Regions from separate parts of the Arthrobacter sp. W4I7 genome, predicted to be linked through region 1. Evidence: riboswitches for the same ligand, from Rfam matches in the RefSeq annotation. Region 1 holds a riboswitch; the other holds the start of a gene.
What was found. A riboswitch is a leader RNA that binds a small molecule or an ion and turns the genes downstream of it on or off. The one in region 1 is predicted to bind glycine.

Region 1 (4,703 bases):
CCGGCAGCTTCCGCGACGCCGGCCGGCAGATGCAGGTTGTGCTGGTAGGAGGCCGTGAGGATCGAGCCCAGCACCGCGGTGCCCAGCAGGGCGCCCACCTCGTACCCCGTCTCAGAGATAGCCGATGACGCACCGGATTTTTCCGCCGGCACGCTGCCCAGGATGAGGTCATTGGAGATGGTCTCCGCCGTCCCCACGCCCAGCGCCAGGACCAGCAGCGCTGCGAGCAGGAGCGCCGGCCCGTTGGAATGGCTCCCGAAAGTCACCAGGCTGTACCCGCCGGCGCTCATGCCGAGTCCGGCTGCCACCACAAAGCCGGGACGGACCTTGCGGACCAGGGGCACCACCGCCAGGCCTGCCGCCACGGTAGCCAGCAGCGCCGGAATCATGGCCATTCCTGCGGCCGAAGGGGACATGCCTTCGAGGAGTTGCAGGTGCTGGGCCAGGAAGAGGATAAAGCCGTTGAAGGAGAACAGGGCAAGGACGTTCGCCGTGATGGCCATGCTGAACACCCGGTTTTGGAACAGGGACATGTCCAGCAAGGGGCTGTCCAGCCGCTGTTGCCGGCGGACGAACGCGGCGCCCATGGCCAGTCCGAAGGCTATGCTTCCGAGCGCCAGGGGTGCCGGTCCCTTGGTGGCGTATTCCTTGATGCCGTAGACCACCGGCACCATGGTCAGCAGCGAGAGCAGGATACTCGGCGCGTCCACCCTGCCCGGCGAGGGGTCCCGGGATTCCGGAATGAACGCCGGGCCGAAAGCCAGCAGCGGCAACATGATGGGTACCGCCACCAGGAGCACCGCTCCCCACCAAAATTGTTCCACGAGCCACCCGCCGAAGATCGGCCCGAGGGCCGCGCCGCCGGAAAACCCGGCCGCCCAGATGGCGATTGCCAGCCGGCGGCGGTTGGGGTCCGGGAAGATGTTGCGGATCAGGGACAGTGTGGAGGGCATCAGCATCGCGCCGAAGAAACCCAGGGCGGCCCGGCCCGCTATCAGCCAGCCGGCAGTGGGGGCGAATGCCGTTGCGGCTGACACTGCCGCGAAGCCGATGCTGCCGATGATCAGGAGCCGGCGCCGTCCGATCCGGTCGCCCAGGCTCCCCATGGCAACGAGCAGTCCCGCCAGCACCAGCGGGTAGGCGTCCACGATCCACAGAAGTTCCACGCCGGAGGTGCGTAGGGCCCGGGCAATCGCCGGCAGGGCAAACGTCAGGGCTGTGTTGTCGACGGCGACGAGCAGGACCGGGAGCATCAGCAGTCCCAGGGCAAGCCAGTCGCGCCAGGTGCCCCGGGTCAAATCAGGGTGGCGGGCTTCCGGGGCCTTGAGTGTGGTTCGGTCCTGCTGCGGGGTGGAGAAATCGGTCATCCAACTAACTGTACCGTCCAGACGGTATAGTTAAGAAACGGAATCCGGACAATGCATGATTGGAACCATGGCCAGAAAACCCGTTGCGCGAGATGCAGTCCTCGATGCCTTTGAAGAACTCCTGATCGACGTGGGGGAGCGCGCCGCCACCCTGGACGCAGTGGCGAAACGGGCAGGTGTCTCCAAAGGCGGGCTGCTGTACCACTTCCCCAACAAGGAGGCGCTGATCGCGGCGACCCTTGAGCGGCTGGACCGCCTGGCGGGGGAGGATCTGGGCGTCATGGAATCCGCGCCCGAAGGCGCGGCGGCCTATTTCATCCGGTCATCGCTCTGGTCCGACACCCCCATGGACAGGTCCTTCGTGGCCGCCACGCGCCTCGCTGAAGTGGCCCACGAGGAGGCGCGCCGCCGCTTCGCCGCCATCCAGCAGCAATGGCTGGAGCTCATCGGCAGGGATGTGGGCCCGGCAATGGCAAAGGCCGTGCTGTACATGGGGGACGGGCTGTACTTCAACGCCATGTGGGAGAGCGGGCCGTCCGGAAAGGCCGGCAACCGGCAGGCCGAGGTGGACGAACTCCTGGCCGCCGTCGAGCGGCTCAGGGGCTAGCTGCCATTTGCTCCACGGCTGGCGGCATAGGAGAATTGGTCAATGTACGGGCCGCCTCCGGGCTCCCGTGACAACCCAAATGAATAGCCTTTGATCTGCGGCGGGAGAGTTCTGCCAGAAGGTACAAGCAGGCGCCGTAGGAGCAATACCTCCCCAGGAATCTCACAGGCCCATGTACCGCCGCGGCGAGGCACCTCTGGAAAGCAGCACGCTGTCCGCCCCGGTATCCGGTCCCGGATACTTGGACTGCCGTGCTCACCGACGGTGCAAGCGGGGCCGGCGAAAGCAGGCACCGCGGAAACTCTCAGGTCCAGTTACAGAGCGGGGAGGACCCGAATCGATGTGGCGTACCCTTCGCCGCCTTAGTTATGGAGTTCCTCGTGACTGTTTCTCCGGCCTCCGCCTCCCCGGCCCCCGCCACAACCGCTCCGGCCGCCACTGCGCCGGCTGCCACCTTTGTTGATCGGCACATTGGCGCCCGCCGCCAGGCCGACGTCGACACCATGCTCAAGGCCGTGGGCTACGACACCGTGGACGCACTGGTTGACACCGCGGTGCCCAAGGACATCCGCCAGGATTCGGAACTGGAACTGGCTGGCGCCCTGAGCGAGGTGGAGGCGCTCGCCGAACTTCGCAGGTTGGCGGCGAAGAACAAGACCGCGGTGCAGATGATTGGCCAGGGCTATTACGACACGGTGACGCCGCCGGTGATCCGCCGCAACATCCTTGAGGGTCCGGCCTGGTACACCGCCTACACGCCCTACCAGCCCGAGATCTCCCAGGGCCGCCTCGAGGCGCTGCTGAACTTCCAGACCATGGTCCAGGACCTCGTTGGCCTGCCCATCGCCAACGCCTCCCTGCTGGACGAAGCCACGGCAGTGGCCGAGGCCGTGCTGATGATGCGCCGGGCGAACAAGAACAAAGAGGCGCACGACGGCAAGACGGTGCTGGATGCCGACTGCCTGCCGCAGACCATTGCCATCGTCAAGGGCCGCGCCGAGGCGCTGGGCTTCGAAGTTGAGGTGGCGGACCTCTCCAAGGGCCTTCCCGACGGCGTCATCAACGGCGTGGTCCTGCAGCAGCCCGGCGCCTCCGGCCGGGTCTTTGACCACAGCGCCGTGATCGCCGACGCCAAGGAACGCGGCGCCCTTGTCACCGTCGCCGCGGACCTCCTCGCGCTGACCCTCATCACTCCTCCGGGCGAGCAGGGCGCGGACATCGCCGTCGGATCGGCGCAGCGCTTCGGCGTCCCGCTGTTCTACGGCGGCCCGCACGCAGCCTACATGGCCGTGCAGAAAGGCCTGGAACGCTCCATGCCCGGCCGCCTGGTGGGTGTCTCCAAGGACTCCGCGGGCGTCCCGGCCTACCGCCTGGCCCTCCAGACCCGCGAGCAGCACATCCGCCGCGAGAAGGCCACTTCCAACATCTGCACGGCCCAGGCGCTCCTGGCCATCGTGGCCTCAATGTACGCCGTGTACCACGGCCCCGAGGGCCTGAAGGCTATCGCCCGGTCCGCCCACGCCCACGCTGCGACGCTCGCCGCCTCCCTGAAGGCCGCCGGCTTCGACGTCCTGCACACCAGCTTCTTCGACACCGTCACGGTCTCCGTTCCGGGCAAGGCCGCAGGCATCGTCGCAGCCGCTGAGGCCCGGGGCATCAACCTGCGCAGCATCGACGCGGACACGGTGGGCTTCTCCACCGATGAAACCACGACGCCGGCCATTGTCGGCGCCGTCCTTGAAGCCTTTGGTGCCCGGCTGGCCGAGGTTACGGACGTTTTTGGCCTGGACGCCGCCGTCGAGCGTTCCTCCGACTTCCTGCAGCACCCGGTGTTCAACACCCACCGGTCCGAAACGCAGCTGCTGCGCTACATCCGGAAGCTCAGCGACCGGGACCTGGCGCTGGACCGTACCATGATCCCGCTGGGTTCCTGCACCATGAAGCTGAACGCCACGGCCGAAATGGAAGCCATCTCCTGGCCCGAGTTCGCGTCCATCCACCCGTTCGCCCCGGATTCCCAGACCGAAGGCTGGCGCGAGCTGATTGCGGACCTGGAAGCCCAGCTGACCGAGATCACCGGGTACGACCAGGTGTCCATCCAGCCCAACGCCGGCTCACAGGGCGAACTCGCCGGCCTGCTGGCCATCCGCGGCTACCACCACTCCCGGGGAGACCAGCAGCGCAACGTCTGCCTGATCCCGGCTTCGGCCCACGGCACCAATGCTGCCTCGGCTGTCCTTGCGGGCATGAAGGTTGTTGTGGTGGCCACGGCTGCTGACGGCACCATCGACCACGCCGACCTCTACGCCAAGATCGAGGCCAACAAGGATGCCCTGTCCTGCATTATGATCACTTACCCGTCCACGCACGGCGTGTACGACGCCGACGTGCGCGAAGTCTGCGACGCGATCCATGCCGCAGGCGGACAGGTTTACATTGACGGCGCCAACCTCAACGCCCTCGTTGGCCTGGCCCAGCCGGGCAAGTTCGGCGGCGACGTGTCCCACCTGAACCTCCACAAGACGTTCTGCATCCCCCACGGCGGCGGGGGACCCGGCGTCGGACCGGTTGCTGCGAAGGCGCACCTGGCCCCCTTTATGCCCGGCAACGCCGCCACGTGGACCGAAGGCAACGACGTCCCGATTTCTGCGTCGAAGTACGGCTCCGCCGGTGTGCTGCCCATCTCCTGGGCCTATGTGAAGCTGATGGGTGGCCAGGGACTTACCGAA
Region 2 (4,703 bases), 3.2 Mb from region 1:
TCGCCGGACGTGTCCACCTCGTCCAGCGCCGCATCCAGCATGGATTCCTCAACGTCCAGCCGCTCCAGGACGTCACTGAGGACCTCCTGGGCGTACTCGCCGCCGCGCCGCAGATCCAGCACTTTGGCCCGTTCCGCCTCCAGCATGGCAAGCCGCAGCCTGGCGTAGCGTTCGCTGGGCGTCGCTGTTTCCGCCGAGGGCCGCCCCAGCCGCTCCCAGGCCGCCAGCCCGCGCTCCTGGGTGCGCCGTTTCAGCATGGCCACCACCTCCGGCGGATCGTCGTCCGTCCGCAGTTCCTGCAGCCGGGCCACACCGGCGGCGGTGGCGAGCTGCATCAGCGATGCCTTGTTCAGCGCATCCTCGCGCTGGTCCGGGCCCTGCACCCTGAGGACGCGGACCAGCGCCGGGAGGGTGAAGCCCTGCAGCGTCAGCGTGCCGCCGACCACCACGAGGGCAGCGAGGATCAGCACCGAACGGTGCTCCAGGTCCTCGGGCAGCACCAGCACCGCCGCGAGGGTGACCACCCCCCGCATCCCGGCCCACGAAACGATCGCCGGGAACTGCCAGGGCGGCGACGGATCGCTGCGCCGCACGGCCGGAATCAGGCGGGGCAGGTACGTCGCCGGGAACACCCACACCGGCCGGAGCACCAGCACCGCCAGCAGAATCACAGCGCAACCCGCCCAGATCCTTGCGGCACCAAGGGAATCGTCCTGGACGCCCTCGACGATCGTCCGCACCTGCAGCCCGATCAGCAGGAAAACCGAGTTCTCGAGCAGGAACTGCACGGTGTTCCAGTTGCTGCGCTGGCTCAGCCGGGCGGCACCGTTGGGCATCGAAGGCGCTTTGGTGCCCATCACGAGCCCTGTAACGACGACGGCGAGGACGCCCGAAGCGTGGATCGCTTCCGCCGGGAGGTATGCCACCAAGGGGGCCACCAGGGACGTGGAGGTGTTGATCGCGACGTTCCGGATGCGCTTGCGAAGCATAGTCAGGACGTAGGCAGCGGCGATGCCCACCACCAGCCCGCCGCCCACGGCGAGCAGGAAGTCCCCGGCGATCTCCGCCGCGGACACGGACCCCGCGATGGCGGCGATGGCGGCCCGGAGGCAAATCAATGCCGTGGCGTCATTGACCAGTGATTCGCCCTCCAGGATGGTGACAATCCTGCGCGGCATCCCCACCTTCCGGGCGATGGAGGTAGCAGCCACGGCATCCGGCGTGTGCCAGGACCGCACCCAAGGCGAATGCGGCGGCCAGCGGAATCTCCGGGAACAGCCACCAGACCACCAGGCCCACCGTGATGGTCCCGAAGATGACGTAACCAACCGAGAGCAGTCCAATGGCCCGGCGGTTGGAGCGGAAATCGAACAGGGAAGTCCGCAGCGCCGCGGCATACAGCAGCGGCGGCAACAGTCCCACCAGGACCACTTCCGGGTTCAGTTCAATGTCCGGAACGAACGGGAGGAAGGAGCCGATCACGCCCGCCAGCACCAGCAGCAGCGGAACCGAAATGTTCAGTTTCCGGCCCAGCGCGCTGCCCGCGCAGACCACCGCGACGAGAACCAGAAGTCCCAGGGCGATTTCCATTCGGCCATTGTCTCAGGCCCGAGGAGCGCAGGCACAGGAGGGGGCGGAGCCTCGCGGCACTTTGGTGAGACGGCGACGGCGGCACGGCGCGCCGTCGTCCGTCCGCGAATGAAGCATCCCGGGTGCGGGCAGGATTTCAGACCTATCGGACGGTAATTTTGCATCCAGCCACCCAACCCTGTAGGGTGTGAGCCGTGTCACCCACCAGTGGCACATGCTTATGATCTGCGGCGGGAGAGTCCTGCCGGTACGTTTTGCAGGCGCCGTAGGAGCAAATCCTCCCCAGGAATCTCTCAGGCCCACGTACCGCCGCGGCAAGGCAACTCTGGAAAGCAGTCCGGGCAACCGGGCTCACCGACGGTGCAAGTGGCGTCCTGCGAAACAGCAGGGCAACGCAAAACTCTCAGGTCCAATACAGAGCGGGGAGGAACCCGAATCAACGTGGTGCTTAGGCGCCACCTGAATTATGGAGTTCCTCTTATGACGGTTCAATCGTCCCCCACCACCTTCGCAGACCGCCATATCGGCGCGCGCCGCCAGTCGGACATCGACACCATGCTCAAGGCCGTCGGCTACGACACACTTGACGGCCTGGTCGACAGCGCGGTCCCCGACTCCATCCGCCAGGACAAGCCGCTCGCCCTCGAGAACGCCCTGAGCGAAGTCCAGGTCCTCGCCGAGCTCCGCAAGCTGGCGGGCAAGAACAAGATGGCCGTGCAGATGATCGGCCAGGGCTACTACGACACCGTGACCCCGCCGGTGATCCGCCGCAACATCCTCGAAGCCCCCGCCTGGTACACCGCCTACACCCCTTACCAGCCGGAAATCTCCCAAGGCCGGCTCGAGGCGCTGCTGAACTTCCAGACCATGGTCCAGGACCTCACCGCGCTCCCCGTGGCCAACGCGTCCCTCCTGGACGAAGCCACCGCCGTCGCCGAAGCCGTGCTGCTGATGCGCCGCGCCAACAAGAACAAGACGGCGAAAGACGGCAAGACTGTCCTCGATGCCGACCTCCTCCCGCAGACCATCGCCATCGTGCTGGGCCGCGCCGAAGCCCTGGGCTTCGAGGTGGAAATCGCCGACCTCACCAACGGACTGCCCGACGGCGACATCAACGGTGTGGTCCTCCAGCAGCCGGGCGTCTCCGGCCGGGTCTGGGACCAGTCGGCCGTCATCGCCGAGGCCAAGGACCGTGGCGCCCTGGTCACCGTCGCCGCCGACCTCCTGGCGCTCACCCTGATCACGCCGCCGGGCGAGCAGGGCGCGGACATCGCCGTCGGCTCCACCCAGCGTTTTGGCGTGCCGTTGTTCTTTGGGGGACCGCACGCCGCCTACATGGCCGTCCGCGACGGCATGGAACGGACCCTTCCCGGCCGCATCGTGGGCGTTTCCAAGGACAACGCCGGCGTCCCCGCCTACCGCCTTGCCCTCCAGACCCGCGAGCAGCACATCCGCCGAGAGAAGGCCACGTCCAACATCTGCACCGCGCAGGCACTGCTGGCCATCGTGTCGTCCTTCTACGCCGTTTACCACGGCCCTGACGGGCTGAAGGCGATCGCCGAAACCGTCCACAACAACGCCCGCGCCCTCGCCGCTACGCTGAAGATCGCCGGCCGCGAACTGGTGTCCGACACCTTCTTCGACACCATCACTGTCCGCGTACCCGGCAAGGCCGCCAAGGTGATCACCGCCGCCGAAGCCCGCGGCATCAACCTGCGCCTCATCGATGCGGACACAGTTGGCGTGTCAGTCGATGAAACCACGACGCCGGAGGTCCTCTCCGCAGTGGTCGTCGCCTTTGGCGCCGGTCCCGTTGTGGAGGCCGCCGGGTTCGAGCTGCCCGAGACGGTGCTGCGCACCTCCACTTACCTGCAGCACCCGGTGTTCAACACGCACCGCTCCGAAACGCAGCTCCTGCGCTACATCCGCCGCCTCTCGGACCGGGACCTGGCGCTGGACCGCACCATGATCCCGCTCGGCTCCTGCACCATGAAGCTCAACGCCACCGCCGAGATGGAAGCCATCTCCTGGCCGGAATTCGCGTCCATCCACCCGTTCGCCCCGGATTCCCAGACTGCCGGCTGGCGTGAACTCATTTCCGGACTCGAAGCCGACCTTGCCGAAATCACCGGCTACGACCAGGTGTCCATCCAGCCCAACGCCGGATCGCAGGGCGAGCTCGCGGGACTCCTGGCGATCCGCGGCTACCACCACTCCCGGGGCGACCAGCAGCGCAACGTCTGCCTGATCCCGGCTTCGGCGCACGGCACCAACGCTGCTTCGGCTGTCCTCGCGGGCATGAAGGTTGTTGTGGTGGCTACCGCTGCCGACGGCACGATTGACCACGCTGACCTGCAGGCCAAGATCGAGGCCCACAAGGACGTCCTCTCGGCCATCATGATCACGTACCCCTCCACCCACGGTGTGTACGATTCCGACGTCCGCGAGGTGTGCGGCGCCATCCACGCAGCCGGCGGCCAGGTGTACGTTGACGGCGCGAACCTGAACGCCCTCGTTGGCCTCGCCCAGCCGGGCAAGTTTGGCGGCGACGTGTCCCACCTGAACCTGCACAAGACGTTTTGCATCCCGCACGGTGGCGGGGGACCCGGCGTCGGCCCGGTTGCTGCGAAGGCACACCTGGCGCCGTTCATGCCGGGCGACGCCAACAAGGCCGCGCACGAAGCGGGGCATGGCGTTGCCATTTCGGCTTCGCGCTTCGGCTCCGCCGGTGTGCTCCCGATTTCCTGGGCCTACGTAAAGCTCATGGGCGGCCAGGGCCTGACGGAGGCCACCAAGTCCGCGCTGCTGGCCGCGAACTACGTTGCCGCCCGCCTCGACGAGCACTTCCCGGTCCTCTACACCGGTGAGAGCGGGCTCGTGGCGCACGAGTGCATCCTGGACCTGCGCGACCTCACGGCCAAGACCGGTGTCACCGCCGAGGACGTGGCCAAGCGCCTGATCGACTTCGGCTTCCACGCCCCCACGCTGTCCTTCCCAGTGGCGGGCACCCTCATGGTGGAGCCCACCGAGTCCGAGGACCTCGCGGAGATCGACCGCTTCATCGAAGCCATGATCACCATCCGCCGGGAAATCGACCAGGTGGCCGCCGGCGA

Region 2: another riboswitch for glycine. It lies ahead of gcvP (aminomethyl-transferring glycine dehydrogenase); the one in region 1 lies ahead of gcvP (aminomethyl-transferring glycine dehydrogenase).

What each region holds. Positions count from the first base shown of each region.
Region 1 covers NZ_JAUSXU010000001.1:3,658,258-3,662,960, reverse strand. The annotation lists gene QF047_RS16490 (MFS transporter) at 1-1,367, opposite strand, end outside; gene QF047_RS16485 (TetR/AcrR family transcriptional regulator) at 1,435-1,974, shown strand; glycine riboswitch at 2,066-2,164, shown strand; gene gcvP (aminomethyl-transferring glycine dehydrogenase) at 2,343-4,703, shown strand, end outside.
Region 2 covers NZ_JAUSXU010000001.1:414,715-419,417, forward strand. The annotation lists partial or broken gene QF047_RS01875 (Na+/H+ antiporter) at 1-1,590, opposite strand, end outside; glycine riboswitch at 1,812-1,909, shown strand; gene gcvP (aminomethyl-transferring glycine dehydrogenase) at 2,071-4,703, shown strand, end outside.